DNA from 3 places in the Cetobacterium sp. 2G large genome. Region 1 is predicted to be linked to each of the others. Evidence: riboswitches for the same ligand, from Rfam matches in the RefSeq annotation. Region 1 holds a riboswitch; each other region holds the start of a gene.

What was found. A riboswitch is a leader RNA that binds a small molecule or an ion and turns the genes downstream of it on or off. The one in region 1 is predicted to bind cyclic di-GMP.
Region 2: another riboswitch for cyclic di-GMP. It lies ahead of H5J23_RS12065 (hypothetical protein); the one in region 1 lies ahead of H5J23_RS10040 (hypothetical protein).
Region 3: another riboswitch for cyclic di-GMP. It lies ahead of H5J23_RS10570 (hypothetical protein); the one in region 1 lies ahead of H5J23_RS10040 (hypothetical protein).

The regions. Positions count from the first base shown of each region.
Region 1 is NZ_JACHTH010000005.1:1,516,096-1,524,080, forward strand. It holds gene H5J23_RS10035 (DUF11 domain-containing protein) at 1-393, opposite strand, end outside; gene H5J23_RS10040 (hypothetical protein) at 408-3,962, opposite strand; cyclic di-GMP riboswitch class I at 4,091-4,167, opposite strand; gene H5J23_RS10045 (helix-turn-helix domain-containing protein) at 4,351-5,748, shown strand; gene H5J23_RS10050 (HTH domain-containing protein) at 5,791-7,110, opposite strand; gene H5J23_RS10055 (TlpA disulfide reductase family protein) at 7,251-7,763, opposite strand; gene H5J23_RS10060 (hypothetical protein) at 7,747-7,985, opposite strand, start outside.
Region 2 is NZ_JACHTH010000007.1:311,039-319,023, reverse strand. It holds gene H5J23_RS12080 (hypothetical protein) at 1-202, opposite strand, end outside; gene H5J23_RS12075 (hypothetical protein) at 475-648, shown strand; gene H5J23_RS14350 (transposase) at 891-1,313, opposite strand; cyclic di-GMP riboswitch class I at 1,510-1,585, shown strand; gene H5J23_RS12065 (hypothetical protein) at 1,725-2,450, shown strand; gene H5J23_RS12060 (hypothetical protein) at 2,515-3,117, shown strand; gene H5J23_RS12055 (hypothetical protein) at 3,202-3,930, shown strand; gene H5J23_RS12050 (hypothetical protein) at 3,953-6,610, shown strand; gene H5J23_RS12045 (hypothetical protein) at 6,567-7,130, shown strand; gene H5J23_RS12040 (hypothetical protein) at 7,133-7,678, shown strand; gene H5J23_RS12035 (hypothetical protein) at 7,675-7,985, shown strand, end outside.
Region 3 is NZ_JACHTH010000006.1:12,169-20,153, reverse strand. It holds gene H5J23_RS10580 (DUF11 domain-containing protein) at 1-933, opposite strand, end outside; gene H5J23_RS10575 (hypothetical protein) at 946-4,494, opposite strand; cyclic di-GMP riboswitch class I at 4,767-4,842, shown strand; gene H5J23_RS10570 (hypothetical protein) at 4,923-5,633, shown strand; gene H5J23_RS10565 (hypothetical protein) at 5,655-6,437, shown strand; gene H5J23_RS10560 (IS607 family transposase) at 6,573-7,172, shown strand; gene H5J23_RS10555 (RNA-guided endonuclease TnpB family protein) at 7,138-7,985, shown strand, end outside.

The sequences.
Region 1 (7,985 bases):
TCCATCTTTACCTATTTTTATTAAATTATGACCTGAATCAGTTACCATTTGAATTCCATAAATATAATTATCACTAGGATTATAACCAAAAGCATTATTGGTGTTCCCACCGACATTTAAAAGCTTTGGTGTTATACTATTAGATCCATTTACTAAATTCTTTTTGTTTACTATTATATTCCCAGATCCTCTATCTTGAATTATAAATCCATCTCCTTCATTTGAATCAAAACTACTTGTTATCGCCCTATTCTTTTTGATTACAGGAGGAATAGGTTCTTCAGAACCATCTGGTTTCATTCCTTCTGGTATTGCAAAAGTAATCATTGATAATATATTAAATATAACAAATAATATGAAGCTTCTTATGCAACTTCTATACTTTAACTTCATAATAACCTCCCTCTCTAGAATTTACCTATAATGTTGATAAACCAACCTTTGGCATTATAATCTAAGTCACTTAAATCATCATCAAACTTAGTAAAGTTATACCCTACCCCAACTTTTAAGTTCTGTTGTACCTCTTTATAAGCTCCTAAAATTGCTCCATGTTCATATGAATTATCCTCTATATCTCTTAGTAAATGGTATTCTCCAAAAGCATACCAGCTTTTAATAACTTCATAGTTTAATCTAATTGCATATAAATCTAACTTAGAATTATACCAATCTCCTTCTCCTCTACCCGCACGAAGTTCTTCTGTACGGAATGCATACTTTCCACCAATATCAAGTCTTTGAGTTAATTCATAAATTCCTTCAAGAGATAAAATATGAGCTTTAGTATCATTTGTTGCATTAAACTGATTATTAATTCCTATATTTTGAACATACTCATACTTTCCTATTAGGTTCAATCTATCATCCCAAACAGGTCTATACCCTAGCCCTAATCCTGCTTCAATTGATCTATCATCTTTTTCCTCTTTAGCATCTCTATATAAATAATTAAACTCTCCAAATAAAGTATACTCATCATTTAATATTAATTTCCCTCTATTTATAGTAGCCCATCTATCTGCTGACATTCCAGCTCCTCTATCTTTTCCAAATTCAAGCTTATTTCTAATCATAAAATCTCTCTTATAATATCTACTATAAACACTTACAGATGTTCTTGACAGATTTCCATCATAAGTATCTATATCTCCATCTTGAATTAAAGCTCCTAAAGTTATATCTTCAGAATAGTTGTAATCAACTCCATATGATTGTAAAATTCCCTTTCCTACACTATCCTTTAAAAATTGATTTTCATGGTACATAGATGTTTTCTCATCATATAAAAATTTTTGTCCCACTGTAAATGTATGTTCTTGTCCATAGTTTGATCCAAAATCATTATTATCATCTAGTGCATATCCCATGTATAAGCTATGGTCTGGTGTAAAATCATAAGTTCCTAATACTTCTGCTCCATTCCCTTTATTTCCAGTACTTCCCTCTGCTTTTAAACGGAATTTATCTGTTACTCTCAAATCTGTTCCTAGAGTATAAATATTATTAGCTCCGTAGTTTTCATCCCAAATTGATGTTTGTACTATTCCATATATTGTCCTATTAGGCTGAAACTCGTAGTCTGCTCTAACTCCTGCTAATAGAGCTTCTTCGTTAGAATCATCTAAGTCTTCAATACCACTTTCTTTATTTTTTAAATATTCTAATTCAGCAGATAATTTTAATTTTTCTGTATATTGATATCCTATAGTTGCATTAATTCTATCCTCTTCTAAAGATATCGATTGTCTTTCATATGAATCTGCATCATTTTCTTTAAATTTATTTGCTCCAAATCCTATATCCCATTTATCTGTCAATTGGAATTCACTTGTAAATCCATAATCATCATGTTCACTGCTATTTGAAAATCCAGCACTTGAAAATCCTTTATCTTTTCTGTTATACCAGAATGTTCCACTATCTCTCTCATCAAACTTTTCACTAAAATCTTTAAAAGCTATTTCTCCAGATATAGAATATGCATCTCCTGAAATATTATTAAAATATCCTATTGGATTACCAATTATCTCTTCATATTTATCTCTATCTAAAAACGAATCATATCCTCCATTAAAAGAAAAATTATTTATTAATGTTTGTGTTCCCTTAGAGTGAGCATATTCAACTCTCATAAAAGTATTATCTGTTTTTCTTAGCGTTACATCTACTCCTTGTAATTCATAATCTTCTAAACTATCCCCTCTAGCTTCTGATACTAAAGTACCACCTATAGCTACATTATCCGTTATCCAAGATTTTCCTCGAACTCCATAAGTTGTTTTTGCAAAATCTGTATTATTAGAATAGAATTCATAATCTACTACTAAATTTACATTATCTCCATAGTACGGTTCATCCTTTATTATTCCATCATCTGTTGTAGCAATTATTGTAGGCAATGGATTTTTTAAAATAATTCTTCCTTGAAGTTCATTTACATCGTAATCTCGACCATCTTGTAATTCTATCTCTCTTAAAATTCTTCCTGTTCTACCATCCGTTACTTGAACTTTTACTTTAGCACTACCTGTTACTATATCTTGGAAACTTAAAAAGTAAACGCTTCCTCCTGTTCCTCTAAATTCATCTCTAGTAAATAGTGTCTCTGGTTCACTCACAAAAATATTTGCTTGTGTCCTTGTATCTCCAAATTTTGTTGAATCACTGCTATTGTATAGCCCTTGAAGACCATATAAACTTCTATCATAATCTGCATAGTAATTACCTGTGAAACCAGTATTAAAACTTCCCCATAAGATACTTGATTTTTGTTTTTCCAATTTCACGTAAAACTTACCTGCAGTATCTGTATCTCTATAGTATGTTGATTCATCTCCTAAATTAAATTCAATATCATCTCTTTCTAACTTCTCAAATAAATCTCTTGGTCTTCTTTTTGAAAACCCTTTAAATAAATATTTTGTTTCCTGCTCCCAAGTATCAGCTTGAGCTGTTAATCTATAGTCTTCCCAAACTTTTTTATAATAAAAAGCTAATCTTCCTGATGAAAAAACGTTGTCATCATATTTATAATTATCTTGAAGTATAGCATCACTTCCTGAAACATAATTTCTTCCAACAAATATATCTGCTATACCAACTGCAAAATCGTAAGATTTAGGTAAATCTACAAACATTGGATATTCATAATTATTTCCATCTTCATCTGTCATTAATACAGGTAAATTTAAATCTCCTATCATATCTGTATAGTATTCATATGCAAAATCTCCTTTAGAATCTAAATTAATTTGATTATTATTAATTGATAATTTTTGAACTCCTTGAAGATCTTTACCATAAACTCTTACCTTAGAACCTTTAAGTTGAATATTTCTTATTACTGCATCATCATCTCCATACACTTTATTAGCTAAATCTACATTCTTAGTTGCATTAATAGGAGTTGTAAATTCTAATGGATATATATCTGTTTGATCAAAACGTCCCTCTTTATCGTAAACTTTTAAAGTATAATAATATTTATCACCCTCTTTAATGCTACTTTTATTAAAATTAAATATTATTGGTTTATTTAAAAGTAGTTCTGTTCCTTCCATCTTTCCTATCGGATCAAGTCTATGTATATCTTCCTCTTCGTAGATTAAAAGTTCCCATTTTTTTATTGTTTCTTGATAATTTGAGTATACATAAAATTCTATTACTTCTGTTTCCATATTTTGTTTTTTATTTGCTTCTATTGAAAGTTTGGGATCTGTCGGAATTGGATCTACTATAGAGTATATATATCCCCCATTATTTTTTAATATTATTCTTCCCGGTGTTACTAAATTTTGCTCTTCATAAGGTGCATCTAAATTGACTTGTAGTTGATTGTCTGTTGTAATTTGTTTCAAAATGATTTGATTTTTTGATTTTTCATTAGTATAAGTGTTCCGTGTAATAATAAGAACTGCCGATAAAAATAGTAATTTTTTTAATTTTTTTTTATCCCTCATTCACTTCACCCCTTTTTATATATTTTTTTTATTTAATGTTTTTTCTATCGTTTTCTTTTTATTCCTTTTTATTGAAAAAAAATAAAAAAATACTCAGTTTATATAACAAAAAAATTGTTATCTAAATTAAGTGTAACTGGCTGCCATCTTTAGAGGCCCTATAGCTTTGCGTCCTATAGTTTCCCATAGTTTGCCATTTTAAAATATAATATATTCTCAAAAAAATTATTTATTAAAATTTATTTAAACTATGTTTTTAATCTTACACATTCTTAAGTATTCTTTTCCTTTTTTTCTAAAAAAAGGAAAAGAATAAAAAAATGGTAAATATTGTCACGTTATTTATTTTATATATATTTATCTTAACTATAATCTAGGGGGAAAAGTTATGTATATCAATAGTAAACATCTACAAATATTAAAATTTATAAAAAGTAATCAAATATCTTCATTAAAAGATATTAGTGATATCTTTTTACTTTCTACACAACATACTAAAATACACCTTGAAGATATTTATTGCGAACTTTTTCTTGAACCATCAGGAAATTTAAAGATTGAACAACTTATAGAAAAAATTAGAAATTTTCCAAATTCTCGAAATATTCTAAGGAATTCTCAACAGTTTACTAAAAATCAAAAAATATTTTATCTTGTTTTCAGATTAGTTAAAGATCGACAAATTAAGCTTTCACATATTTGTGAAGATTTAGAACTTACTAAAAGAAATTTAAATAACTACTTTAATGAGGTTTCTAAACTAATTACTCCTTATCATTTAAAAATTAAAATAACAAATAAAGGAATCTCCTTACTAGGATCTCCTTACTCTATAAACAAATTTGTTTATCTTCTCACTTTTAAGTTTCTTATAGAAAAGGATTTTTTACCTAAACAACTAAGAAAAGAACTAACAGATTTTATAAAAATTAAAAATTTCTATAAAGTTCGAAAAGATATATCAGAGTTTATTTTGTTATTAGATTGCCCATTTTCAAATCATTCAGAAATATCTCTACTTTGTTTTTACATATGTTTAAAGGCTTCTAATCATGAAAAGAAAATTGAAGATATCCCAATTAAGGATGCTTTAAAATATAAGCCTAGCTATTATAATACTGATTTTTTTTATAAAATATTTATCTTTTTAAAAAGTAGTAGTTTCAAAGATATCTCTTCTACTTGCCTCAGTGGAATTCTTGATTTAATAGATATTTTTAAATATTTTAGAAGCCATTTTAATAAATCTATTCATAATAAGGCTGAAGAAGTTCGGCCAATTTTTGCAAAATATCTTGGGAATCATGTTTATACAGATCCTAATTTTTTCCATATAATCAATCCTTGGATAAACTATAGTTATCTTAAAGAACTTTTTCATGTGGATGATTATTCATTTTTAAATTTAAATTTAAACTACTTTGCTAACTCAAATATTGATGAAATGACAAAAGAAATTAATCTTTTTATACCTAAATTTACACTTTTTGAAAGTATTTTTGTATGGTATAGTCTTTCTAAGGTTGAGACTGAAAAAAATAGAAATATTTTTGTATTTAAGTATCTTCCTAAATCAATTATTCCTACTCTTGTTGAAGAAATATATAAAAAACATAATATTAAAATTTATGAATCTGTTGATATAAAAGACTTTAATAATTACAAAAAAAATAATATTATTAACAGTGTTATTACAATAGAGAATATTAAAATTTATGATAATAATATTCCAGTTAAAAATCTATTTTTTCCTATTCCTAATTATAAAAGAATCACACCCACATAAAAAAAAGGATTAAATCCAATAATTGGATTTAATCCTTTTTTATTATTTTATATTTTTTAAGATAAAAAACTTTAAATCTAAAAGGTTTGATTCTAAAGGAAATCTATTTATTCTATAAATCGGTGTTTCTAATATTTCATTTATATTTCCACTAGTTATTATTAAATCATATTCTTTTTCACAACCAAATATCTCAAATATGTGAGATGAAACTTTATCAATTTCTTGGAAATTAAACATAATCTTTAATTTATTTAAAATAATATCTTTTACACTATCGACCTCATCTGAAACAAACAAAATTTTCATATTTTTAAAAGCTTCATAATTTTTTAGTAGTAAATTGTTATATATTATGTAAAATATACTTTGAATATCTTTCTTTATAAGTTCTGTTCCTTTTATTTTCTCAGAAAACTCTTTATAAAAACTTGTTTCACATATCTTTTCTGGAATTGGAAGTCTTTCTCTAACTTCATTTATTTCTGAAAGTAAATTTTCTATAAGATTTTGTTCATCATCTAACTCTAGTTCTGCAACAACCTCTTTCAATACATCCTTTATCTCTACTATTTTATCCTTTTTTTTATTTTTATTTTCTCCTACTACTTTTTTTATAAATTCCTCACCTAACTCACAAAGGATAAATTCTGTAATCTCTTCAGTATTATATTTTTTTATTTTTTTTTCTAATTTATGTCTTGTGTTTACTGCTGCTAATTTACAAAAGACTTTATTATAATAGTTTATATTATAATTTTCTCCTAATATCTCTCTTACTCTATTTCTTAAAATATCTGGAGAAATATCTCCAACAATCTTCCCAATCATATTTTTTATTAAATTTGGTAAATTTATAAATTGCTTTTCTATAATTTCAAAAATTTCTTTTTCCAAAACTCGAACTATCAATTCCTCATTCCCAGATATTTTTATTCCCTTTGAAGGTAACTCTTTTATTTCAACTAACTTTTCTAAAAGTTCCTCTTTTATTATCATTAAATCTTTTTTTAAAGTTGTTCTAGATGTATTTAAATATTCTGCTTCCTTTGTTAAATTAACGATTTCTTTTGAAAATAATTTAAGTTTTAAATATCTTCTTCTATTTTCAGAAAACATTCCACTAAAATCATTTATTATTTTATTTATCTCATTATTTTTTAAATTTACTGTAAAAACTCCTTTTTCACATTTTCTTATTGTATCTAATTTATACATTTTCAAAATATAATTAATATTGTCTATATCGTATCTTATTGTTCTTGTATGGACATTAAAATTTTCTGAAAGTCTTTTTAATGTAAATTCATTTGTTTCATTTAAAACAGATAATATATTTATACATCTTTCATTTATTACCATCTGATATCCTCCCCCAATAATGATTTATATAGATATTGTATCTTTTTTTTTTAGATTAGTCTGTATGAAAAATAATTTATTTTCTTTCTAATTTTTTTCACTATGAAAAATTTTTTTAAATTTATAAATTTTTTTTCATACTATTTGAAATATTCCATATCTTTATATCCAGTTTCTACATTTACATCTTCTAAAATGCCCTCTTCATTTATAAAAAATGTTGTAGGAATATTTATTACACCAAATTGATTATAAAGATCTTTTCCTTCTGTATCATAATATGGTGTAAATGTATATCCATTTTTCTTCATGTATTCTTCTACTTTTTCTTTATTATCAGTTTTATACGGACCAAATACAATTATAAATTCAACATTACTATCCTTATATTTTTCTGCATACTCTGGTCCTAATATCTCCTTTTCCTTTATACAATCTGGGCACCACGTTGTTGTAAAATTTAAAAATACTTTTTTTCCCTTTAATTGATCTAAACTTATAGTTTTTGTCCCATCTAAAGATGTTATCTCAAAGTTATCAACTTTTTCTCCAATTAAATATGTCAACTTTTGCTCTCTTGGATCTCTTTCATTTGAAAATGAGATACTAAAAACTACTAATGCCATTAATACTATTTTAACTATTTTTTTCATTTTCTCCCTCCTCTATTTTTTCTTTTTCTTGAGCTAGTTCCTCTGTTTTCTCTTCTTCATCTAAAATCTCATCTTCAACTATTTCAATATCTTTTACTAGGAAATTATTATCTTCATAATACTGTCCTTCTCTTCCTGTCTTTATATTTATCTCTATTTTTTGTTTATCAAACTCTCCTTTGTATCTTTTGCTTGTTGGAATAATCTCTACTTCATAGTTTC
Region 2 (7,985 bases), on a different contig from region 1:
TTAATTTAAAAACACTAACTATTCTAGTGTTAGTTATTAAAAAAGAATTAAATGAATTATTGTAAGCTGAATAAAGAGTTTCATCAGGATAAATTATATCTTTATTTTTAGGATTTTTTAAAAATTCTTTGGTGTCTGTTGGTATCATTTTAAGCAAAGGGATAAATAAAAACCAAAACATTAATTTAAAAGCTCTTATCATAAGATTCACCTCATTTAGTATTTCTATTTATTTTTACTTTCTTTTTATATATATCCTTTTTAGAATAATATTTTCTTATTTGTTTAGTAGTTAGTTAGAAACTTGTTAGTGTTAGAGACGATAGATTGTAGTTTAGAATAGGGAATAGTTCCTTTAGCAATTATGATTGAAAAAAAATAAAAAATAATATATAATTTATTAGAAATAAAAAAATAATTTAATATTTAATTTAGTAGATTATTTGTAATAGTTAATTTAATAAGCTAAGGGGAATGAAATTAAGTATTATGTTGGACGATGAAGAAATCGTAACTGAAATTGATGGAACAGATGTAAAAGAACTTCTTTCGTTATACGAATATTTAGGAAAAGAAATTTGCAAAACTTATGAGTTTGATTATTCAAAATTATTAGAAATAATGATAAAAAGAGAGTTACAAAAATAAATTTAATGCTCTGAGAGTTAATAGAGTAAATAAATAATTGAATATAGAAAGCATTCTTTTATTAAATTAAAAGAATGCTTTTTTATTATATAAGGAAATTATAGAAAAAATTTAGGCAAAAAAATACTGAAAAATTTGAGATAAGACAAAAAAAATAGTATAATAATGCGAAAGCTCAAAGTTGTGAATACCACAAAATACCGCAGGTGTTGTGCGGGTGAATAGTTATTTGAGTTAACGTATTAAGAAAAACCAGTTTTAGGAAATATTACACCATATTTAATATGGAATATTTCTAAAAGAACAAGATTAGAGTTACATTTAGGGCAAATTAATGGATTCGTCTTAAAGGTTTTAAAAATACGTTCAGCCCAAGAAATTTTGCCTTTAAAAAGCTTAATTTTCTTGGGTTTTTTATTTTTATATCTTCTAGAATATAGCCCAAATCTTCTAATCATTTTAAAGTTTTTAGGTGGAATATGTGCTAATAATCTTCCAATAAATTGAGTCATGGGAAGAGTTAGAAATATTTTCTTTGGAGAGTCAGGTTTTTGATACCAAAATGTAACAGAGGAGTCCGTAATATCAGTAATCCTATATTCAGCTATTGCAGGACGCGCGAGATATCGTCCAATATATTTAGCAATTTCAAAAATATTATTAATTTTTTTATTTGTTTCTTTTTTTCAAAAAAAAGGAAAAATAAGTTAGGTTTTGTATATTAATTTGACTACAATATTGTGTACTAATAAAAGTTGAAATGGTTTGAAATAAAAAACTTTATTGGTATTATAGAAGTTTTTTTAAAAAAAAATAAAAAAATTTCTAATTGAAAAAATAAAAAAAATAATATATAATAGCATTTCAATACGGCAAACTTTAGGAAACTGAAGGACGCAAAGCTATAGGGCCTTTAAAATGGCAGCCAGTTGCACTTAACTTTTGTAATTATAAATACAAAAGCTAAGTGCTTTTTTATTTCCATAAATTTTAGTCTAAAAATCGTCTTTTTTTACTAAAAAAAGGATGGGAAAATACAATGTTTTTTAAATTACAAAATAGTCTAGGGGGGACAAATGAGGAAAATTTATCAAATTATTTTAATGTTTTTACTAATTTTTTCTATAACATTTCCATTTCATATTACACCAACATTTTTTGAAAAACGTATAGATGGTGGGGGAGGCTACCAAGAATTTACAATGTATAACAACAGCACAAAAACACAAAGATTTAAAATAGTACCACTACCTGGAACAGGTGAGTATAAAGGACATATGGATAAATGGATTGAGTTTAGTCCTAAAATAATAACAATTAAACCAAGAAGTGAGAGCACTTTAAAAGTTTATATAAAAGCACCTAAAGGAACTTCAGAGGGAGAATACTCAACATTTTTAAACTTTAAATCAGTTCCTGTACCAGAATTAGCAAAAGATGATGGAAAAAATGTTGCAGCAGCAGCACGTATGGCATTAAATGTTAATTTGGAAATTGTAGCCTATGTGGGGGATTTAAAACCAAAATTAGAAATAAGTAACTTAAAAATAAGTGAAAATAAAGAGAAGGAAACAGTAATCTCTTTTAATGTTAAAAATAATACTTCTAAAAGAGGTATTTGGTATAACATAGATATCATTGGTAATAACGATGGATATGAAACATTGGAAAAAGGAAGAATAGGAGTTGAAGCAACACAGGATGTAGTTCTAACTATGAAAAAAATGAAAAAGAGTGATATATCTGGAATTAGACTTAGAGATTCATCAACATATGAAGAGATAACTAAGAAAAAACTTTAATATCAAAAAACTTGATATATATTAGGGAACATAAATAAAAAAAATACATATGGGAGGAAACAAAATGAAAAAAGTTTTATTCGGAATCATAGCATTATCAATGGCGGCGTTTGCAGCAAACCCAGGAGATAAAGAAAATGGAGCATCAGTACCAGTAAGAGTAATAGCAGAGGTTGTAAAGCCAGCTAATGCACTAGTTATAACAGATGAGGCAGGAACAATATTAGATGAACTTTTATTAGATCATAAAATTGTTGGAGGAAGTGACAAAGGAGATTCAGTAATAGCTAAAAATTTCAAAGTTAAAGTGACTGGTACGGATGGAGCAGTTGATACAAAAAATAATGGTAATGTAACTATCGCATTAAATAAGACAACTACAACTTTAACAAAAGTTGGATCAGCAGCAATTCCTGCAAATCAAATAACTTCTAATTTAAGACTTGTAAATGGGACTGGAGATACGAATGCTCCTAATATTGGAGTAGATTCTTACGAATATAAAGCACCACTTTCAGGAGGAGAGCATCTAGGAACAATAACATCTACAATAGCAGCAGGTTCAGTTCCAACAACAGCAGGATCAGGAGCTTATGACAATAAAGTTTCTACAGATGCTATGCCAACATTAACAGTAACTTATGAAGCAGCAGGATCAGGAAAATAATAATTCCTTTAAACTTAGAGAGAAGCTCTATTCTCTCTTTTTTTAAGAGAATTATACACTAAATTAAAACATGGGGGCAGTTTTATGAAAAACATTTTTATTCTTTTTTTCCTTTTAGTAGTAAATATCTTTGGATATGTAAATATAAATCCTGTTACTTTTGATAAAAAAATAGATGGTAAAGGAGAGGTTCAGGAGTACACTTTATATAATCCAACTCAAAACACCTTAAAATATCAACTTTATCTAACTGATGAAGGAATAGAAAAATCTATGAAAAACTGGATAGAGATATTTCCTACAACAGTTACTTTAAAACCAGGGCGTAGTGGAAAATTTAAAATTTTTATAAAAGCACCAAAAGGTGCACCGAAAGGTGAATACTTAGTTACAGTTGGTGTAAAAGAGATAGCACTGCCTAAACTAAATTCAAAAGAAAATTCTACAGTTCAAATTTTAACACATCTAAAAATGGATTTAGCAGGATATGTTGGAGATTTAAATCCTAAAATATTTTTAAAAGATTTTTCGGTTACTCTAAAAGAAAATAATCTTAATTTTTATGGATTGATTGCTAATGTTGGAGAAAGAAGAGGAACATTAGATTTCTATTTAGCTGAAAATAAGGGGAAAAATCCAGCTTATATTGGTAATCTAAGGCTACTAAAAAATGAAAAAATTAAAGCATTAAAACTAAATCAAAAATTAGTAAAACATGATAAAGATTTAATAAAAAATTTTTCCAAATATAATACATTGATAATTAAAGATTCTCTAAGCAAAAAAGTCTTGTATGAAGAAAAAATAAAATAGCTAAAAAAAGGGGGGTGTAGTCTTGAAATTAAGATTAAACATATATTTACTAGCATTTATATGTTTTTCGTTACTAACATATTCAGCAGAATTTACTTTAGAAGAACTAAATGAATTAAAACGTTTGAATATGATAACAGAGGAAGAGTATGAAATTTTTTCTAATGAACTTCAAGGAGTTCAAGAAAGAGAAGACTTTTTCAGTTTAAAAGTTAACGGTGCAAAAGTTAGTGATGTATATCCCATTATAATTCAAGACAATAAAATATACCTTCCTGTTATAAGTCTATTTAATGCAATAGGATTTAAAGACTATACAATACAAAGTGAGATTTTAAAAGCAACTTTAGGAACAGATGTTAAAGAGGTTGAACTAAAACCTAGTGATTCCTATGTTGTAGTTGAGCAAAGTGATTTCTTTGTAGAGAGTGAAAAAATTAAAGAGTTATTTTTAAGAGAACTCCATATAGATCAAGAGAAATCTAGTGTTTCAATGAGACTTAGCTTTGAAACGTCAGCAGAGATAGAGGCATATTTAGCAAATGTTAAAGATGGATTAATTGATGCTAAAAATGCTGGAGAGCTTATGTTTACAAGTGAGCGTACTCTATTTGATGTGGGATATATGCGTTTTGATTTTCAAGGAGTTTTAAATAAAGCTGGAAAAGATTCTAGTGATAGAAAAACGGAAACTGATTGGACAGGAAATTTAGAATATCAAGGACCACTGCTTTACGGAGAGTTCACAACAGCTTATGATGTGAGAAATAATAATTTAGGAAATACAAGCTTATACTATCCTGATGTCTATAAAAATCACTCTTTAAAACTTGAAAATAATGGTAGCGGAGGAGTTAGAGAGTGGGCAGCAAGCTTTAGAAAAGAGCGTGGATATTACATTAAAGGTAAAAATTATGTAATTCAAGAAACTGTACCTATTGGAAGTAGAGTAGAACTGTTATACTTAGGATTTCCAATTGAAGTTAAAGATGCTGTTGATGGAACAGTGGAGTTTGATAACTCAGAGATTCAAGAGAACAGACGTTATACTTTAAGAGTTTATCAACCAGATGGAAGAATATACACAATAGACATAGATACTGCTGCAAATTACTTCCAACAAAACAAAGGAGAGACAGAGTATGATATCTCTTTTCGTGAAGTGGATCAATATGATAGATATTCAATAAATGCTAATCTATATCATGGTATCACTCAAAACCTAACTTTAGGATTAGGATATGTACATGAACCTGAGGATGTTGGAGATAATCGAATTGAGTATTTAGAACATATTAGAGGAGAGGTTGTATACAGTAACTATATCTATAGATTCCCTTATACTTTGGTACTTGGAACAGAGCGAGCACTAAATACAAGTGTAGTTAATGACGAGGGAGTTAGTAACAAAGATAGATATTCATATGATGGAACATTCCAAATTGATATAAAAGATTTTAGATTTATAGTTGATAGAGCACACTATGGAAAGTATTTTGATGAGAAATCAGATGAAAGTTACTCTATAACATATAATCCAACAGGAATTTTCCAAATTAACTATGAATGGAGTAAGACAAAATATAATATTGAGCAAAATAATCGTAATGATGAAAGTGTTGGGTTAAATATTAGCAAAGGTTGGAAAGATTTTTTACTTTCTCTAGATTACAACAAATCTTTAAACCAAGAGGATAGTTATGAAGTTAATATGTATTACAATGGATTAAAAAAATATAACGTACAACTTACAAACTACTGGCTAGAGGATGGAAAGGATTTAGAAACAACTTTAAGATTAACAAATAAAAATATCTTTAGCATACTTGATTACTCATTTGAGTTTGGATATTCAGATTCATATAAAGAGAAGTTTACATTTAGATTTACTTTAGATTATGATAACTGGCTTAGAGGTGAAGTTAACTTTGATGAAACTGGTGCTCAAAGATACTCTGCTGGTATAAATAGAGTTATGGATTTGAAAAATATTAAAAAACCATTAGAAAGTATTGATAGCACTAGAGTTAAAGTTGTAACTTTTCTAGATAAAAATGACAATGGAGTTATGGATACTGATGAAGAAAGAGTGGACTATGTAGCTGTAAAAATTGGAGACCAAGAGATAGATACAGATGAAAATGGAGAGGCTATGTTCTTTGGAGTTCCAAATAAAATAGTTTATGATATGAAACCAACTATTAGAAAACCATCATATACAATTGGAGATACAAAGATAAAAATACTAGGTCAACAAGTTGGAACAGTAACTGCTCACATTCCTATAAAACCAATGGTTACTATAGTTGGTGAGATTCAAGTGGATAAAAGTTTAAATCTAAAAGATCAAGAAAAAGAAGGGCTATTTGAAAATATACTTATTAAAGTTTTAGATGAGAAAGGAAAATTAATAGAGTATTTAAATCCTGAAAATGACGGAACATTTGAAGTTAGTGGATTATATGCTAGAAAGTATATGTTACAAATTGAATATATAGGTGTGGATAATAAAGCAAAAAAAATCGCTGAAAACGTAGTGTTGGGGTACTATGATGATAGAGAGAATCGGTTTATTATCCACTTAGATAGAGATAGATTAACACTTAAGCAGATATTCTTAAGTGAGGGAGGAAAGTATGAAAAAGTTATTAGCTCTAATACTAGCCCTTCTAAGTTGTAGTATGTTAGCAAGTGAGTTAGTTCATATGCCAACTACCTTGCCTCTTCTACCAGAGGATTATGAGAGCCAGCCAAATCTTTTACCAGCTATACCTCTTATTCCAGCTTTACCTAGTGAAGAGTCTACAACAGACGGAACTGGAGAAGAAGTAAAATGGAAGTTAGAAGATTCGTATACAATACATTTAGATACGAAAGTTAAAGCAGTTGTACCTCTAGAGATTATAACAGATGTAGATATAAAAGCACTTATTATAGACGATGAGCAGGTAACAATCCCATTTGAACTAGAGATGAATAAAGAGCCTGATAAGCAAAATTTTTATATTTTAAATTATAGTGAAACAGAGATAGATATAGATGGGGATGGTACTTTAGACACATTTATATACTCTCCAAAATATATAAATAAAAAGTTAGTTACTGATAACTATCTATTTATAGATGGTAAAAATATATCTAGAGAGGGTGTGCATAAGAAAAAGGTCTATATAACTGTTGAATTAAATGAGAGGAGGTAGTCATGAGAAAAAATATAGTTCTGATAGTTTTTATGACTATCTTTTCAATAAGTTTTAGTGAGATAAAAGTAAAAATAGTTGAACCTCTTAGGTTTCGAGATATAAATCATACAGAGGTTGGTCCTAACCAAGTTGTAGCTGTATCTCATGTGGAGATTTATACAACTGACAAAGAAAAAGATTTAGGAAAGAGAATTACCTTTAAATTTCCAAATTTTGTTAATATGACAAATAGAAAGAAATGGATAAAAGTTGAAAGAGTGGGAATGGATAGAAAACAAAATGAAATACTACTGGAAAATGAGAGAGAGTTAGTTAAGTTTTATGCTATTTTAGATAGACGTGAGCTAGATAGGGGTGAAAGTATTGAGGTTATAGAGGGAGAGTATGTTGGGCAACTACCCATAATTATGGGAGTTTATTCACTAGTAAATATAAATACAAAACCAGTAGAGCCAACACCAATTCCTGAAGGGGAGAATAAACCACAAATTTTACCAATATTTCCAGATGAAATGATAAATGAAACTATAGGGGGAGATCTATGAACAAAAAGTTAAGGAGCTTTCACAAGCTCTTTTTTATTGTATTTTTTTCTTTTTTATTCTCTTCACTTATTGTAAGGGGAAATACACCAGATTTACCAGAAAAAATAGCACCAGAATTAGAAAGAATCGAGTCACTTCCTAGGAGAACAAAGCCAGCAGAATTAAATATAGAGGTTACAAAAATAAATAGTGAACCTTTAGAAGAGGTGTATATAGATAGAAAAAATAAAAATATCTATGTAGATTTCTCCAAAAAAAGAGAGCAAGCTCTTAGAGGAGTTAAAAATGCTGAGGATTTAGAAAAAAA
Region 3 (7,985 bases), on a different contig from region 1:
TTTCTCAATATTTCTAGCTCCGTCTCCTCCTCCAGCAGGACCTAAATCATCTATATACGGTACAATAACTTTGTCTCCAGCTACGTTAACTTTAAAAGTTTTACCGTTTTTAGTATTATATATATAGAGATTGTTATTATTATCAAAGAAAACTCCAACTATATCTTCACCAGTAAACTCAACTCCAGGACCTTTAGTAGTTGATAACTTTGTAAGGTTACCACCACTTGTTGACATAGAGTAGATATTTCCCTCCACATCTCTATTTACAAAGTAAAGTCGCCCATCTTTTTGGTTATATGCCCAGTCACCTAGTTCAATACCGCTAGGGATTCCAGATACTATAGCTTCAACTACATAATCATTTGTTGTATTTATTGCTGTAGTTACACCTATATCTTGTGTTCTAGTAATTTTATAGATATACGTTTTATCTTGATTTCCAGCTATAATATACATATTTCCAGCTAAATCAAATGTACCTGTATTGACATATGTTTTTCCATATTGTCCATTAGTTGCTATTCTTTCAGAAGAAGTAGCTAAAGGACCTGTTATAGTTTCAACTAAAAGTTTTGAAGTATTATTAGGATCTTTACCAATTCTTTCTAAAACGATTTGGAATTGACCATTAAATTTTCTTTGTCTAATAGCGTACATAAAATTATCTTGGCTATTATATCCAAAGGCATTTACTAATTGCCCTGGAGTATATGAATAAATATTATTATATGTTGCAGCAATTGTTCCATCTGAAAGATCAATAGCTCTAACGCTTACGTTTCCAGAAGAAGAACCTGTTTGTTGTGATATATACCCAACCTCTTGTTCACGCCCTGTAAAAGGTGTTGGACTGGCTGAATAAGCCATGGTTGTTGTGAAAAAACTTAAAATTGCAAATAAAATGAGTTTTACATAATTTTTGACTTTCATATGCCCTCCCTATTAGAATTTACCGATTAGGTTGATAAACCAACCTTTGGCATTATAGTCTAAGTCTGTTAAGTCGTCATCAAATTTAGAGAAGTTGTATCCAACTCCAACTTTGAAGTTTTGTCCCACTTCTCTATATACTGCTACTATCGCTCCATGTTCATATGAGTCATCCTTCATATCTCTAAGTAGATGATATTCTCCAAAAGCATACCACTGTTTAATAAACTCATAGTTTAGTCTTACTGCATAAAGATCTAAGTTAGAATCATACCATTCTCCTTCTCCTTGTCCAGCTCTTAAACTTTCAAGTCTTACAGCGTATTTAGCACCAATATCCCATCTTTGATTAAATTCGTAGATTCCCTCTAAAGATAATACATGAGCTTTTTCATCATTTGTAGAGTTTAATTGGCTATCAATTCCCATATTGTAAACATATTCATACTTACCGATTAAGTTAAGTCTATCATTCCAAATAGGTCTATAAGCTAATCCAACTCCAGCTTCAGCAGATTTATCATCTTTATCATAGAAAGAGTCTCTATAGATATAGTTAAGCTTTCCAAATAGAGTATACTCTTCATCTATAACTTTTTTAGCTCTATTTATAGTTGCCCAAGTGTCAGCTGATAGATTATTTCCTCTATCTCTTCCATACTCTAATTTGTTTCTAATCATAAAGTCTTTACCGTAGTATCTACTGTATAAACTTACAGATGTTCTTTCTAATTTTCCATTATTTGTATCTAAGTCACCTTGTTGTATTAAAGTTCCTAAGCTTAAGTCAGATGTATAATCATAATCTAAACCATAAGTTTGTAAGAAACCTCTTCCACTATTTTGATCAACAAACTGATTTTCATGGAACATATTTAAATTATCATTGTATTTAAATTTTTGTCCCACAGTGAAGATACTATTATTACCATCATTAAATAGTCCATTGTCATTTTCTAAAGCGTATCCTGCATATATATTGTGTTCAGGAGTTAAGTCATAACCTAACATAGCTTGAACTCCTTGACCTCTATTACCTGTACTTCCTTCAGCATTAAGCTTTAGTTTTTCACCTATTTTTAAGTTTGTTCCTAAAGTATATAGGTTATTCGCTTCATAGTTATCAGAAAGTACATCTGTTTGAGCTTCAACATAAACAGTTTTATTAGGTAGGAATTCATAGTCTGCTCTAACTCCTAAAAGGATAGCCTCCTCTTTAGCAAACTCATTATTATAATTCCACTCTTTATTTTTTAAATACTCTAACTCTGTTGAAAGAGTCAGTTTTTCATTATATTTATAAGAAAGTAGAATATCAGCTCTATCTTCCTCTACTTGATTAAATCCAGGATTTACGAAATCTTGATCGGTTTCTTTAAATTTACTAGCTCCAAGTGATAAATCCCATCTTTCATTTAATTCATAATCTAATTCAAATCCATAGTCATCTATTTCAGCAGAGTTTGCAAGACCAGCTCTAGAGAATCCTCTCTCTTTTTTACGATACCAGAACCCCATTCTATCAGCATTTCCAAATCCTTCATTGAAATCTTTTAAAGCCACCTCTCCTTCTAAATAATATGCATACCCATCAATATTATTGTAAAGAGAATTTAAATCTTTATAATTTAATATATCCTCCCAATCTTTTTTCGTTAAATCTAAGTTATAACCACCATTATATGAAAAGTTATTAATTATATTTTGTGAACCTTTAGAATGTGCTACCTCCATTCTTAAATATGTGTTATCTGTTTTTCTTAAAGTTAAGTCTGCACCTTGAAGCTCATAATCTTCAAAGCCATCTCCTCTAGCCTCATTTACTAAAGTTCCACCAAGAGCTATATTGTCTGTTAACCAAGCTTTACCTCGTGTACCATATGTTAATTTAGAAAAATCTGTGTCAGAAGAGTAGAACTCATAATCTGCAACTAATACTACTGATTCTCCGTAGTAAGGCATCTCTTTTATAATATCTCCAGAACCACCATCAGCTATAATTGTAGGTAATGGATTTTTTAAGATGATTCTACCTTGAAGTTCATTTATCTCGTAGTCTCTAAACTCTTCTAGAACAATATCTCTTAAAACTCTTCCTGTTCTAGGGTCTCTAATTTCAACTCTAAGTTTAGCGCTTCCAGTAACAATATCTTGGAAACTTAGGAAATAAACACTTCCTCCTGTTCCTGCAAATTCATCTGATGAGAAAAGTGTTTCAGGCTCTGAAATAAATGCTTTAACTTGATATTTACTTTCTCCAAAATCAGTACCTTGCAAACTTTGGTACTCAGCTTTTGCTCCATATAAACTTCTATCATAGTCACCATAGTAGTTACCAGTAAAGCCAGTATTATAACTTCCCCACATAGCATGAGATTTATCTTTGTCTACTCTTAAGTAGAACTTACCAGCTGTTTCAGTATCTCTATAGTATGTAGAGTCATCTCCTAAATTGAATTCAATATCATCTCTTTCAAGTTTTTCAAACATCTCTCTAGAAGTTCTTTTAGAGAAGTCTTTAAACATATAATCAAATTCATTAGCCCAAGTATCAGCTTGAGCAGTTACTCTGTAGCCGTTCTCCCAAAGTCCCTTATAGTAAAATGCCAATCTACCTGTACTAAATAAATCACCATCATACTCATTATTTGGAGCTAAAATAGCTTCATTTCCAGATACATAGTTTTGCCCAATGAAGATGTCAGCCATACCCACTAAGAAATCATATCTTCGTGGAATATCTACCCTCATATCATAGTTATACTCTTTTCCGTGATTATCGTATAACTTAACATTTAAAATTTTCTCTCCCTCATTCTCTGTATACATCTCATATACAAAGTTTCCATTTTTATCAACCTCTAGAGGTTGACCATTTAAATCAATAGTTCGTATAGTATTTAAACCTTTTCCATAAACTCTAACCCTAGAACCAGTAACTAAGATACTTCTAGACTTAGTGTTATCTTTTCCAAAGAAGTTGTGTTCAATATTATTATTTTCAACACTCTCTTGAAAAGTAAATTTTTCCATATTTGTTTCATCAAAGTTTCCATATTTATCATAAACTCTTAATTTATAAAGATATTCATCACCATCATTTGGATTAATTTTTTCTTTATACTGCCAAGATAACATCTCATTTACATTAAGAGAGTCACCTTTAATAACTTCTATAGGTGCTATCAAATTCTCATCTTCAACTGAGTATATAGATAACTCCCATCGAGCTATGTTATTAGGATAGTTCGTGTAAATATAAAATGGGATGGTCTCACTTTGAAGAGCCACCCTTGATTCAGTTCCTAAGGAAAGTTTTGGTTCAATTGGAACAGGATCTACCAAAGAGTATATATAAGCTCCTCTATTTTCCAAAGTAAACCTTCCAGGATAAATAACCTTTTTTACTTCATTCTTGTTTTGTTCTAATCTGTTAAAGTCAATTGTCCCCATGGTGCTAATTGTTACCTCATCTGCTTCGCTTTGTGAAAGAGAAACATTAGAAATCACTATTAGTGCTGCTAATAAAAAAGTGAGTTCTTTTAATCGTTTTTTTCTCATAATTTTCACCTCTTTTTTATTGAAAATACAAACTATTATAATTAGTATTACTCAAATTTAAAGGAATTGTAAATTTGAAAGTTTTTAATGGATTGCTTATAAAATTTCAAATCTTCTAAAAAAAGGAACAATAAATTTTTGATGGTATAAGTAGAGTATTTTGAATATTTAAAAACCACTTTGAAAATTTCTAAATTTTTTTATATTTTTTTTCAAATTCACATTTCATAAATTTCAGTATAAAATTAATTCAACAAGGGTTTTTTTCAAACATTTTCATATGGCAAAGCACAGGAAACTGTGTGACGCAAAACTAAAGGGCCTGTAAAATGGCAGCCAGTTGCAATAGGTAGTACTTTTAATCTTTAAGATTAAGAGTATTATTCTTATTGCAACTTTTTTTTATTTAAATTCTAGGGGGTATTTTTTTGAAGTATATATTAGTAATGTTTTTATTTATTGTGAATCTTTTGAGTTACAGTTTTCATATAATGCCAGATGGGTTTGAAAAGAGATTTGACAATGGAAATGGTTATCAAGAGTTTTACTTTCCAAATAATGGGATGGAAACTATAAGATATAAATTCTCAGTAGAACCAGGAAGTATTATTCGTGGGGATATGAGTAAATGGGTAGAGCTTTATCCAAAGATTTTAACAGTTAAATCTGGTGATGTTGGGATATTAAAAGTTTATGCTAATGCACCTAAGGGGACTCCAGTTGGAGAGTATGGGTTTCATTTAAACTGCGTACCAATTACGATACCTGAGTTAGATAAGAGCCAGAAGAAAGTTGTTGCTAACGCAGGAGTTACAATCTCAGCATCTTTAGAGTTGATAGGTTATGTGGGAGATATACCACCTGTGATTGATATTGTAAAGCATGAGATTTTTGAAGAAAAAGGAAAAACAAAATTAAAAATTGATTTGAAAAATGCTTCTTTAAAAAGAGGGGTAGAGTACGGAATTGAGGTTAAAGGAAAGAATAAGACAGTTTCTAGAAACTCAATGGGACGTATCTATGAAAAGGAAAGTGTTACTAAGGTTATTGATTTAGAAGGGATGAAGAAAAATGACCCTTATGAATTAATCATATATGAAGAGATTAGCAACAACCTTATTAAGAAAATCAAATTATAGAAAACAAGGAGGAGATTAAATATGAAAAAGATTTTATTTGGATTAGCTGCACTATCAGCTATGGCGTTTGGAGCATCAACAGGGGTACATAACTCAACTTACGGAAATAACCAAATCGACGTTGAAACAAGAGCGTTTATCATTAACTCAGGATTAGTTATTACATCATCGGAAGGAACAGCAGATGGAGCACCAACAGACGCTATTAAAAAGGCAGTTTTAGATCATGGAACACTTATGGCAGGAACATCAGCTGATTCAACAGTAGCAAGAAAAGTTTATATAAGAAAAACAAATGGAACTAACTTTCCAGCAGGAACAGTTCTTAATATAGCATTAAATGCTGATACATCAAACACAAACAATCTTAAGCATGTAGATAGTGACGACGTGTTAGCACATACACTAACAGCCGCAGTTATTGAAAGCCATGCAAAGTTTGAATCTGGTTTTGGTGAAAGCACAAATGGAGGTCAAATTTTATCGTTAACTGGTGAGACTGAAAAAAGTGCTGGAAATTTTGAGGTTAAATCAATTCGTAATATAGAAGTTAATTTACAATCTGTAATAAATTCAGCGCAAATGGGAACAACAAATAATCCAATTGAAGGTCAATATACTAACACATCTACATTAGCTGTTAGATTTAGTAAAATACCTACTACAACATCTGATGAAGAGTATAAAGCAAGTTATACTCCAACAGCTGGAACTGTAAACAATACTTCTACTGTAAACCAAACAGAAGGAATTAAAGCAGATGGAACAGTTGTTCCAAATGCTTCAGCTTTAGCAAAAAGATAATAAATAACTATGGCCACTATTATGGTGGCCTTTTTTGAAAAAAGAGGTAAGTAACAGTTAAAATAAAAATATAAATTACGAAAGATAATTCTGATTTTTATAGTTTTTATTATACAATAAGTTGAGGTGAAATTAATGAAATATTACTCAACCAGAGAGATGGTAAAAGTATTAAATGTTACAGCTCAAACATTAAGAAACTGGGATTCTAATGGAAAATTAGTGCCACATCATAAAACAGACAGTGGATATAGGTATTACTCAGAGGAGCAACTTAATAAATTTTTAGGAATTACTATTGTTAAAAAAAATAGAAAAACAATTGGTTATTGTCGAGTTAGCTCTAATAAGCAAAAAGAGGACTTGGAAAGACAGATAGAGAATGTAAAATTGTACATGCTTGGAAGAGGTATAAATTACAATAAAAAAGGGTTCAATAAACTGGTTGATCTCATAACGGATGGAGAAGTTGAAAAAATTGTACTTTTGTATAAAGATAGATTATTAAGATTTGGATATGAACTAATTGAAAATCTTTGTAAAAAATACTCTGTTGAAATAGAAATAATAGACAATACTGAAAAAATCGAACAAGAAGAGCTTGTAGAAGATCTAGTACAAATAGTTACTGTTTTCAGCTGTAGACTTCAAGGAAAGAGAGCAAATAGGGCAAAACAAATGATAAAGGAGCTGATTTCTGATGATTCTATCAAAGAAGATAAGGTTAAAACCTAATAAAAATCAGGAATTATTTCTTTGGCAATCAACAGGAACAGCAAGATTCATATATAACTGGACTTTGAATAGACAAAAAGAAAACTACGAAAATGGTGGAAAGTTTCTCTCTGATAACATCCTTAGAAAAGAGATAACAGAACTTAAGAAATCAGAATTAGAATGGTTATCACAAGTTTCAAATAATGTAGCAAAACAAGCTGTTAAAGATGCTTGTGATAGTTATAAAAAATTTTTTAAGAAGCAGAGTGCTTTTCCAAAATTCAAGAGTAGAAAGAAAGCTAAACCGAGTTTCTACAATGATACTTCTAAATTAAAAGTAAAAGAAAATTTAGTTTTAATTGAAAAAGTTGGTTGGGTAAAAACTTCAGAGCAGATTCCCATGAATACGAAATATACTAATCCAAGAATAAGTTTTGATGGTAAGTATTGGTATATCTCAGTGGGTATAGATAGTGCTAAACATGTTGTAGAACTTACTGATGAAAAAATAGGAATAGATTTAGGTATAAAAGAGTTAGCGGTCTGTTCCAATGGTAGGGTATTTAAAAATGTAAACAAAGGGAAAAGAGTAAAAAAACTTAAAAAAACTTTAAAAAGACTTCAAAAACAAGTTTCAAGAAAATACTATAAAAATAATGGAGGTGAAAACCGTTACCAAAAGAGCCAAAATATCTTGAAACTTGAACAAAAACTTAGGCTCATTCATAGAAGAATTTCAAATATCCGCAACAATAATCTTCATCAGATTACAAATGAGATAGTGAAAACCAAACCATCAAAAATAGTAATGGAAGATTTGAATGTTAAAGG